DNA from 4 places in the Cedecea sp. Ae19-4 genome. Region 1 is predicted to be linked to each of the others. Evidence: predicted binding sites of a transcription regulator. Region 1 holds the regulator's gene; each other region holds the start of a gene.
What was found. Region 1 encodes PurR, which represses purine synthesis genes. Its sites were predicted from a motif close to CANGCAAACGTTTGCNTG; they were not measured.

Region 2: the regulator PurR is predicted to act here: its motif matches at 1,013-1,030, upstream of cecR (transcriptional regulator CecR).
Region 3: the regulator PurR is predicted to act here: its motif matches at 784-801, upstream of pyrD (quinone-dependent dihydroorotate dehydrogenase).
Region 4: the regulator PurR is predicted to act here: its motif matches at 897-914, upstream of pyrC (dihydroorotase).

What each region holds. Positions count from the first base shown of each region.
Region 1 covers NZ_JBCHWG010000001.1:1,123,899-1,126,101, reverse strand. Annotated here, with positions in the region: gene sodB (superoxide dismutase [Fe]) at 1-191, shown strand, start outside; gene cydH (cytochrome bd-I oxidase subunit CydH) at 274-363, opposite strand; gene purR (HTH-type transcriptional repressor PurR) at 656-1,681, shown strand; gene punR (DNA-binding transcriptional activator PunR) at 1,584-2,203, opposite strand, start outside.
Region 2 covers NZ_JBCHWG010000001.1:516,410-518,612, reverse strand. Annotated here, with positions in the region: gene rhlE (ATP-dependent RNA helicase RhlE) at 1-915, opposite strand, end outside; gene cecR (transcriptional regulator CecR) at 1,169-1,864, shown strand; gene hlyD (secretion protein HlyD) at 1,854-2,203, shown strand, end outside.
Region 3 covers NZ_JBCHWG010000001.1:723,941-726,143, forward strand. Annotated here, with positions in the region: gene AAIE02_RS03320 (aliphatic sulfonate ABC transporter substrate-binding protein) at 1-80, opposite strand, end outside; gene ssuE (NADPH-dependent FMN reductase) at 73-648, opposite strand; gene pyrD (quinone-dependent dihydroorotate dehydrogenase) at 896-1,906, shown strand; gene zapC (cell division protein ZapC) at 2,060-2,203, shown strand, end outside.
Region 4 covers NZ_JBCHWG010000001.1:879,108-881,310, reverse strand. Annotated here, with positions in the region: gene mdtH (multidrug efflux MFS transporter MdtH) at 1-169, shown strand, start outside; gene AAIE02_RS04160 (lipoprotein) at 268-828, shown strand; gene pyrC (dihydroorotase) at 982-2,028, shown strand; gene dinI (DNA damage-inducible protein I) at 2,103-2,203, shown strand, end outside.

The sequences.
Region 1 (2,203 bases):
ACGGCAGCCTGGCTATCGTCTCGACCTCTAACGCAGGTACCCCATTAACAACCGGAGCAAAACCGCTGCTGACCGTGGACGTATGGGAACATGCTTACTACATCGATTACCGCAACGCGCGCCCGGTTTATCTCGACCACTTCTGGGCGCTGGTCAACTGGGAATTTATTGCGCAAAACCTGGCGGGCTGATTTTTAGCGGTTAACCACGAAGGAGGGAAGCAACGCTTTTCTTCTATATACGAGAAGGGCCGCGAAAGCGGCCCTTTGTAAATCAGTGCAGGACGGCGGTTAGCGCCCCGGCAACAATCAGACTCAGTACGATAACCGTAGTCACCACGGAAAACTTCAGATCGGTACTCATCGTAAGCTCCTTTTATTTCCCTACAAAGTGTATGTGGGGTGATTTTCCCACAATTAGCGATAAAAATCCTGCTGGATTTGCACAGATATCGGTTTTCCCTCTTCCACTTTGCCCCGGGATAAGCCAAAATCCTTCGCTAATTTACCGCGTATCGCCCGGCAACGCCCTCCTCCCGCTGTATGTCGCATCCCCGACAGGCCTGCAACCAACGTGTTGCCCCAGGAGTTAGCGAAGGCAAACGTTTAACACATGAGTTATCAGGAGTTTACGATATGGTCTGGAGTGACATCTAATGGCAACGATTAAGGACGTAGCGAAGCGCGCAAACGTTTCCACTACCACTGTGTCACATGTCATTAACAAGACCCGTTTTGTGGCGGAAGAGACACGCAACGCCGTCTGGGCAGCCATCAAAGAGCTGCACTATTCGCCTAGCGCCGTGGCTCGCAGCCTGAAGGTCAACCACACCAAATCCATCGGCCTGCTTGCCACCTCAAGCGAAGCCCCTTATTTTGCGGAAATTATTGAATCCGTTGAGAACAGCTGTTTCGCCAAGGGCTACACCCTGATTCTGGGTAACGCGCACAACAACTTTGAAAAGCAGCGCGCTTACCTGTCCATGATGGCGCAAAAACGCGTGGATGGGCTGCTGGTCATGTGTTCCGAATACCCTGAGACGCTGCTTTCAACCCTGGAAGAGTACCGCCATATTCCGATGGTGGTGATGGACTGGGGCGAAGCTCGTGCGGACTTTACCGATTCCGTGGTCGATAACGCCTTCCACGGCGGCTACCTTGCGGGCCGCTACCTGATTGAACGTGGCCATCGCGATATCGGTGCTATTCCGGGTCAGCTGGAGCGAAATACCGGCGGCGGCCGCCATGCAGGGTTCCTGAAGGCGCTTGAAGAAGCCAATATCAAAGTGCCGGATAACTGGGTGGTTCAGGGTGATTTCGAACCAGAGTCTGGTTATCGCGCCATGCAGCAACTGCTTAACCAGCCGCATCGCCCTACCGCCGTTTTCTGCGGCGGCGATATTATGGCGATGGGTGCAATTTGCGCCGCAGACGAAATGGGGCTGCGCGTGCCGCAGGACATTTCTATCATCGGCTACGACAACGTGCGCAACGCCCGCTATTTCTCTCCAGCGCTGACCACAATCCACCAGCCGAAAGAGCGTTTGGGCGAAACAGCGTTTAACATGCTGCTCGACCGCATCATTAATAAGCGCGAAGAGTCGCAGACGATTGAAGTCCATCCTCGTCTGATTGAACGCCGCTCGGTTGCCGACGGCCCGTTCCGCGATTACCGCCGCTAAGCCTCTTCGGGGCCGGGAATGTGTTACCCGGCTCCTGCAGCCACTCCTGATTCATCGTCTCACTGTCACCCAAATAGTCCAGCAGCCAGCTCAAAGCGGGCGAAGCATCATCCTGCCGCCAGGTTAAGCAGCAGGCCGCGTCCGGGAATGGATTCTCCAGCATCAGCTCTTTCCAGTCGCCCCTGACGAGCCACGGCTGGGCAATGTGCGTCGGCACCATACCAATGCATAATCCCGCCGTCAGGCAATCCGCCCCCGACGCCCAGTCCGGCACCACCACGCGGCGTTGGTTGTCCAGCAGCCAGGTAATGCGCTTGGGTAACGAACGGGATGTGTCTTCCAGCACAAGGGATGGCCAGGGACGAATGTCATCATCCAGAATGATACCTTCCCGTTGCGCAAGCGGATGGTCAGCGGAAACCACGCAGCGCCAGCTTAGCGCCCCCATGTCCCGAAAAGCGTAACGCCCCCCGACCGGGATAGCCTGCGTGGCGCCAATCGCCGCCTCAACTCGCCCGTCGG
Region 2 (2,203 bases), 610 kb from region 1:
CGCGATATCAGTCGCCACCAGCACGCGAATACCACCGCTTTTGAAGTCCGCCAGCGCGCGTGTACGAGCGCCCTGGCTCTTGTTGCCGTGGATTGCCGCCGCGGTGATACCGTCTTTTTGCAGCTGCTCTGCCAGATGGTTAGCGCCGTGTTTGGTGCGGGTGAACACCAGCACTTGCTGCCAGTTGCCTTCGCCAATCATCTGCGACAGCAGTTCCCGCTTGCGCTTTTTGTCCACAAAGTGAACGTGCTGCGTGACCTGCTCAGACGCCGTGTTGCGGCGAGCCACTTCCACTTCTTCCGGGTTGTGCAGCAGCTTCTCAGCCAGCGCTTTAATGTCGTCGGAGAAGGTTGCGGAGAACAGCAGGTTCTGGCGGCGTGCAGGCAGTTTAGCCAGCACGCGACGAATGTCATGAATGAAGCCCATATCCAGCATGCGGTCGGCTTCGTCCAGCACCAGAATCTCGATCTGATCGAGTTTCACCGCATTCTGATGCTCAAGATCCAGCAGACGGCCTGGGGTTGCTACCAGCACATCCACGCCGCCGCGCAGCTTCATCATCTGCGGGTTAATGCTCACGCCGCCAAAGACAACCAGCGAGCGGATATTTAAATATTTGCTGTAGTCGCGGACGTTCTCACCAATCTGCGCCGCCAGTTCGCGGGTTGGAGTGAGGATCAGCGCACGCACCGGGCGACGGCCCTTCAGGTGAGGCGCGCTGTCGGTCAGACGCTGTAACAGCGGCAGGGTAAAGCCTGCGGTTTTGCCGGTGCCGGTTTGGGCACTGGCCATCAGGTCACGGCCTGATAAGACTACCGGGATTGCCTGGCGCTGAATTGGGGTAGGCTCACGATAGCCCTGCTCTTCCACCGCACGCAAAATATCGGCATTCAGGCCGAGAGAATCAAAAGACATAGGAACTCCAGAACCGCCCTGACCGCATTGTGCGGTGTAGTTTCCAGGGGGAACATCACGCGCCAGCGCTAAGCTGGCGAAGAGAGGAGGCGCAAACCACGGCGCCGTTCGCGTGCAGTGTAGCAGTTTTTGTGATCTTCCGCATAAATTCTCATTTTCCTCTCCGCAAGCAGAATAAAGCCTTGCACTGGACAGGATTGATAACTTTGCTTACTCTTAATCAATCGATTGATTAACATTTTAAGAGGTCGGTATGACACCTTCGCCGACGCCGGTCACCAGCCGCGGAGAGCAGGCTAAAAATACGCTCATCACCGCCGCCATCGCGCAATTCGCTGAATATGGCATGCATGCCACCACGCGAGATATCGCCGCCCAGGCTGGGCAAAATATTGCCGCGATCACCTACTACTTTGGCTCCAAAGAAGCGCTGTATATGGCTTCCGCTCAGTGGATTGCCGATTTCATCAGCGGTAACTTTCACGAGCATGTTGCCCACGCAGAAGCCCTTCTTTGCCAGCCCGAACCGGACAAAGAGAAAATACGGCATCTTATTCATACCGCGCTCGGGCAAATGATCGCCCTGCTGACCGCCGACGACACGCTCAACCTGAGCAAATTTATCTCCCGCGAGCAGCTTTCCCCGACCGCCGCTTATCAGCTTATTCACCAGCAGGTTATCGACCCGATGCACACTCTGCTGACCACGCTGGTGGCGCATTACACCGGGCGAGATCCTTTTGATACCGACACTATTTTGCATACCCACACGCTGCTCGGCCAGGTGCTGGCCTTCCGGCTTGGGCGAGAAACGATTCTGTTGCGCACCGGCTGGCCTCAGTTTGACCAGGCCAAAGTGCAGCAAATAAGCCGCGTGGTGCTGAGCCACGTTGATTTCATCCTGCAGGGATTATCCGTAAACAGAGGAAAAGCTTGTGATGAACAATAAGAAGCCGGTGATTGCCGTCATTGTGATTCTAGTGCTCGTGGCCGCGGCGTTTGGCGGCTGGAAATGGTATCAGAGCCAGCAAAACAGCGAGCTAACGCTTTACGGCAACGTGGATATCCGCACCGTTAACCTTAGCTTCCGCGTGGGAGGGCGACTCGCGGCGCTTGAGGTAGATGAAGGCGATGCAATCAAAACCGGTGAACCGCTGGGGCTGATAGATAAAGCACCGTATGAAAACGCTTTGCGCCAGGCCGAAGCCAACGTTGCGGCCGCCCAGGCTAAGTACGATTTGATTATTGCGGGCTACCGTGACGAAGAAATAGCCCAGGCTGCAGCGCA
Region 3 (2,203 bases), 400 kb from region 1:
GAGGCGTTGCTATAGGTTGAAAAAGCAAGCAGGCCGGCAAAAGCGAGCCACGGAGAGCGGCGTTTAAGCAAATTAAACATGGCTCACCCCTCGGGCGTTAAACGGCGAAGGTACCGCAAAGTCACGGCGGTGGAGCGCCTGCCAGAAGGTTTCCAGCGCTTCGTCCAGACGTTTTTGTAGGTTAGGCGTGAACTGAGGTTTGTGCTGGTAATCGGCTATCTGGCCGTCGTCGGCGAAAACGCCGTGCAGGATCTCCTGTGCTTTGAGCGCATTCAGCACCGGTTTAAGGGCATAGTCCACGGCGAGCATATGCGCTACGGTACCGCCGGTAGCGAGAGGCAGAACAACCTTCTTCTCTAAGGCGCGTTCGGGGAGCAAATCGAGCAGCGTTTTTAGCGCGCCTGAAAATGAGGCTTTGTAAACCGGGGTGGCGATAATCAGGCCGTCGGCAGTGCTGAGTTGTTCGGTGAGCGCCAGCAGCGCCGGGCTGTCGAACCTTGCATAGAGCAAGTCTTCAGGCGCGAAGTTCTGTAAGTGCCAGTGATAAACTTCAACATCAAGGGCGCTCAGCTTCTCCCGCGCATACTCCAGCAGCGAGCTGGAACGGGACGGGTAGCGAGGGCTTCCGGCCAGGGTAATCACACGCATCACGACTCCTTATAACTAATTGTTTGCTTTTATCTAACATTGATAACAATTAGCGTGATACTCGCAGAGATGATTTCCGTGGCTAAGTGATTTTTCCGGGATAGATTTGCGAAAAAGCGCATATTGCGCGCCGGGAAAGAAAACGGTTGCCTCTATTCAGGCTTTTTTGCGACAGGTCAATTCCAATCATCCCCCGGATCGTGAATAATAACGCCCCGGTCTGCACACCGGGAATCCAGGAGAGTTCATGTACTACCCCTTCGTTCGTAAAGCCCTTTTTCAGCTCGATCCAGAGCGCGCTCATGAGTTAACTTTTCAGCAATTACGCTTTGTCACCGGAACGCCGCTTGAGTGGCTGGTGCGTCAGAACGTGCCGTCAAAACCTGTGACCTGCATGGGGTTAACGTTCAAGAATCCGCTCGGCTTAGCCGCGGGCCTGGATAAAAACGGGGAATGTATCGATGCCTTCGGTGCGATGGGCTTTGGCTCCATTGAGATTGGCACCGTGACGCCGCGTCCGCAGCCGGGGAACGACAAGCCACGTATCTTCCGTTTGGTGGAAGCCGAAGGGCTGATTAACCGAATGGGGTTTAATAATCTCGGGGTGGATAACCTGGTCGAAAACGTAAAAAAAGCGCATTTCGACGGCGTGCTCGGGATTAATATCGGCAAGAACAAAGATACCCCCGTTGAACAGGGGAAAGACGATTATCTGATCTGCATGGATAAAATTTATCCATATGCTGGCTATATTGCGATCAATATCTCATCACCGAATACGCCAGGGCTGCGTACTTTGCAATATGGTGAAGCGTTGGACGATCTTTTAAGCGCCATTAAAAATAAGCAACAAGCGCTGCAAGAGATCCACCATAAATATGTTCCCGTGGCGGTGAAGATCGCGCCGGATCTTTCTGAAGAAGAATTGATCCAGGTGGCAGACAGTTTAGTTCGCCATAATATTGACGGGGTCATTGCAACCAATACTACTTTAGACCGCAGCCTTGTTCAGGGCATGAAACACTGCGATGAAACCGGGGGCTTAAGCGGGCGTCCTGTACAATTAAAAAGCACGGAAATTATTCGCCGCCTGTCTCAGGAATTAAATGGCCGCCTGCCGATTATTGGCGTAGGAGGGATTGATTCCGTGGTTGCCGCTCGCGAGAAGATGGCGGCTGGCGCTTCGTTGGTTCAAATATACTCAGGCTTCATTTTTAAAGGCCCACCGCTGATTAAAGAAATCGTTACCCATCTCTGATCATTTACCTTTTACAGACAACCAGGGCTTTATTTTCGGTCCTGGTTGTTTTATATTCCGCTACTGTTGCTTATTTAAACATATTGGTCTTTTATTAATATGGTAAGAATTTGAGTGGCAATTCAGCAGCGGGATAAATGAAGGGTAAGCATTATGCGAATAAAACCGGATGATAACTGGCGTTGGTATTTCGATGAAGAGCACGATCGAATGATGCTCGATTTGGCCAATGGTATGCTTTTCCGTTCGCGCTTTCCCCGTAAAATGCTAACCCCGGATGCCTTTGAAAATTCAGGT
Region 4 (2,203 bases), 240 kb from region 1:
TTACACCGGCGGTGGCTGGCTGTTTGACGCAGGTAAAGCCCTGCAGCAGCCGGAATTACCCTGGGCCATGCTCGGCATTATCGGCTGTATCACCCTTGCCGCCCTGTGGTGGCAATTTAGCCTGAGACCCGTTGAGCCAACAATGCTGGAGCCTGGCGGGCAGGGATAATTTTCTCGTATCATCTTTTTCCGGTAGCCGCTCCCGCCGTGCCGCATTATGCTGATAAAGCAAGGCACGGCATTGGAGCCGCTATTTTGAGGAAGCCTATGAAGAAGATTGTTTTTGCCGCAGCATTGATGCTTAGCGGCCTGCTCTCAGGATGCAACCAGTTAACGCAGTACAGCGTGAGCGAACAGGAAATTAACCAGTCGCTGGAAAAACACAATAACTTCTCGAAGGATATTGGCCTGCCCGGCGTGGCTGAAGCCCATGTGGTGCTAACCCATTTAGTCAGTCAGATAGGACGGGAAGAGCCGAATAAAATCACCCTGACCGGCGATGCCAATCTCGACATGACATCCCTGTTTGGTAACCAAAAAGCCATCCTGAAGCTCAAGCTGAAAGCACTGCCGGTGTTCAATAAAGAGCAAGGCGCCATCTACCTGCAGGAAATGGAGGTGGTTGACGCTCAGGTCGAGCCGCAAAAAATGCAGACCGTACTGCAGACCATGATCCCTTACCTTAACCAGTCCCTGCGCAGCTACTTCAATCAGCAGCCTGCTTATATCCTGAGCGAAGACCGCAGCACCGGCGAGTCGCTGGCGAAGAAATATGCCAAAGGCATTGAAGTAAAACCCGGTGAGATAATCATTCCGTTAACGGAATAGCCCCTGCCCCTCAGAGCCGTTCATGCGCTCTGAGGGTTTTGTACAACATGAGCAACATAAGGGGTGCAAACGATAACGTTTCCCCTTATCCTTAGTGCCCGGCATAAAACCAGCCCTTGATGACTGATTTCCCTCTCACGCCGGAGCACATTGATGACCGCATTACCTCAGGTATTAAAAATCCGCCGCCCAGATGACTGGCATATTCACCTTCGTGACGGTGAGATGCTGAAAACCGTGGTGCCTTACACCAGCCAGACCTATGGCCGCGCGATTGTCATGCCCAATCTTGTGCCCCCTATTACCAGCGTGGAAGCCGCTATCGCTTATCGCCAGCGTATTCTTGATGCGGTTCCGGCCGGGCAAAAGTTTGAGCCGCTGATGACCTGCTACCTGACCGACACGCTGGATCCCAACGAAATCGAACGCGGGTTCAATGCAGGCGTGTTTACCGCCGCCAAGCTTTACCCGGCGAACGCCACAACCAACTCCGCTCACGGCGTAACCAGCACCGCAGCCATTCTGCCGGTGCTTGACCGTATGCAGAAAATTGGCATGCCGCTGCTGGTGCACGGCGAAGTCACCCATGCTGATATCGATATTTTCGATCGCGAAGCGCGCTTTATTGAAACCGTCATGGAGCCGCTGCGTCGCCAGTTGCCTGGGCTGAAAGTGGTGTTTGAACATATCACCACCAAAGATGCCGCCCAGTATGTGAAAGAAGGCAACTCGCTGATTGGCGCGACTATCACGCCTCAGCATCTGATGTTTAACCGTAACCACATGCTGGTGGGCGGAATTCGTCCTCACCTTTATTGCCTGCCGATTCTGAAACGCAGCATCCACCAGGAAGCACTGCGCGAGCTGGTCGCCAGCGGCTGCGATCGCGTGTTCCTCGGCACCGACTCTGCGCCACATGCGCGTCATCGTAAAGAAGCCAGCTGCGGCTGTGCCGGCTGCTTCAACGCGCCTTCCGCGCTCGGTGCCTATGCGACGGTATTTGAAGAAATGAACGCGCTGCAGCATTTTGAAGCTTTCGCTTCGCTGAACGGCCCGCGCTTCTACGGCCTGCCGGTCAATGAAGAGCACATCGAGTTGGTTCGCGTCGCTGAGAAAATGCCAGAACTGATTGAAGCCGGCGACGACAGCATCGTGCCGTTCCTGGCGGGTGAAGAGGTCGTCTGGTCCGTTAAAGGCTAAATTTTTCAACGCCCCTGTTGCTTACTGGAAATCAAGGCTGTATAAATATCCAGTATATTGTACAGGGGGTCGTTATGCGTATTGAAGTCACTATAGCCAAAACCACACCATTACCCGCCGGGGCTATCGATGCCCTTGCCAGTGAGCTTTCCCGCCGTATCAATCAACATTTCCC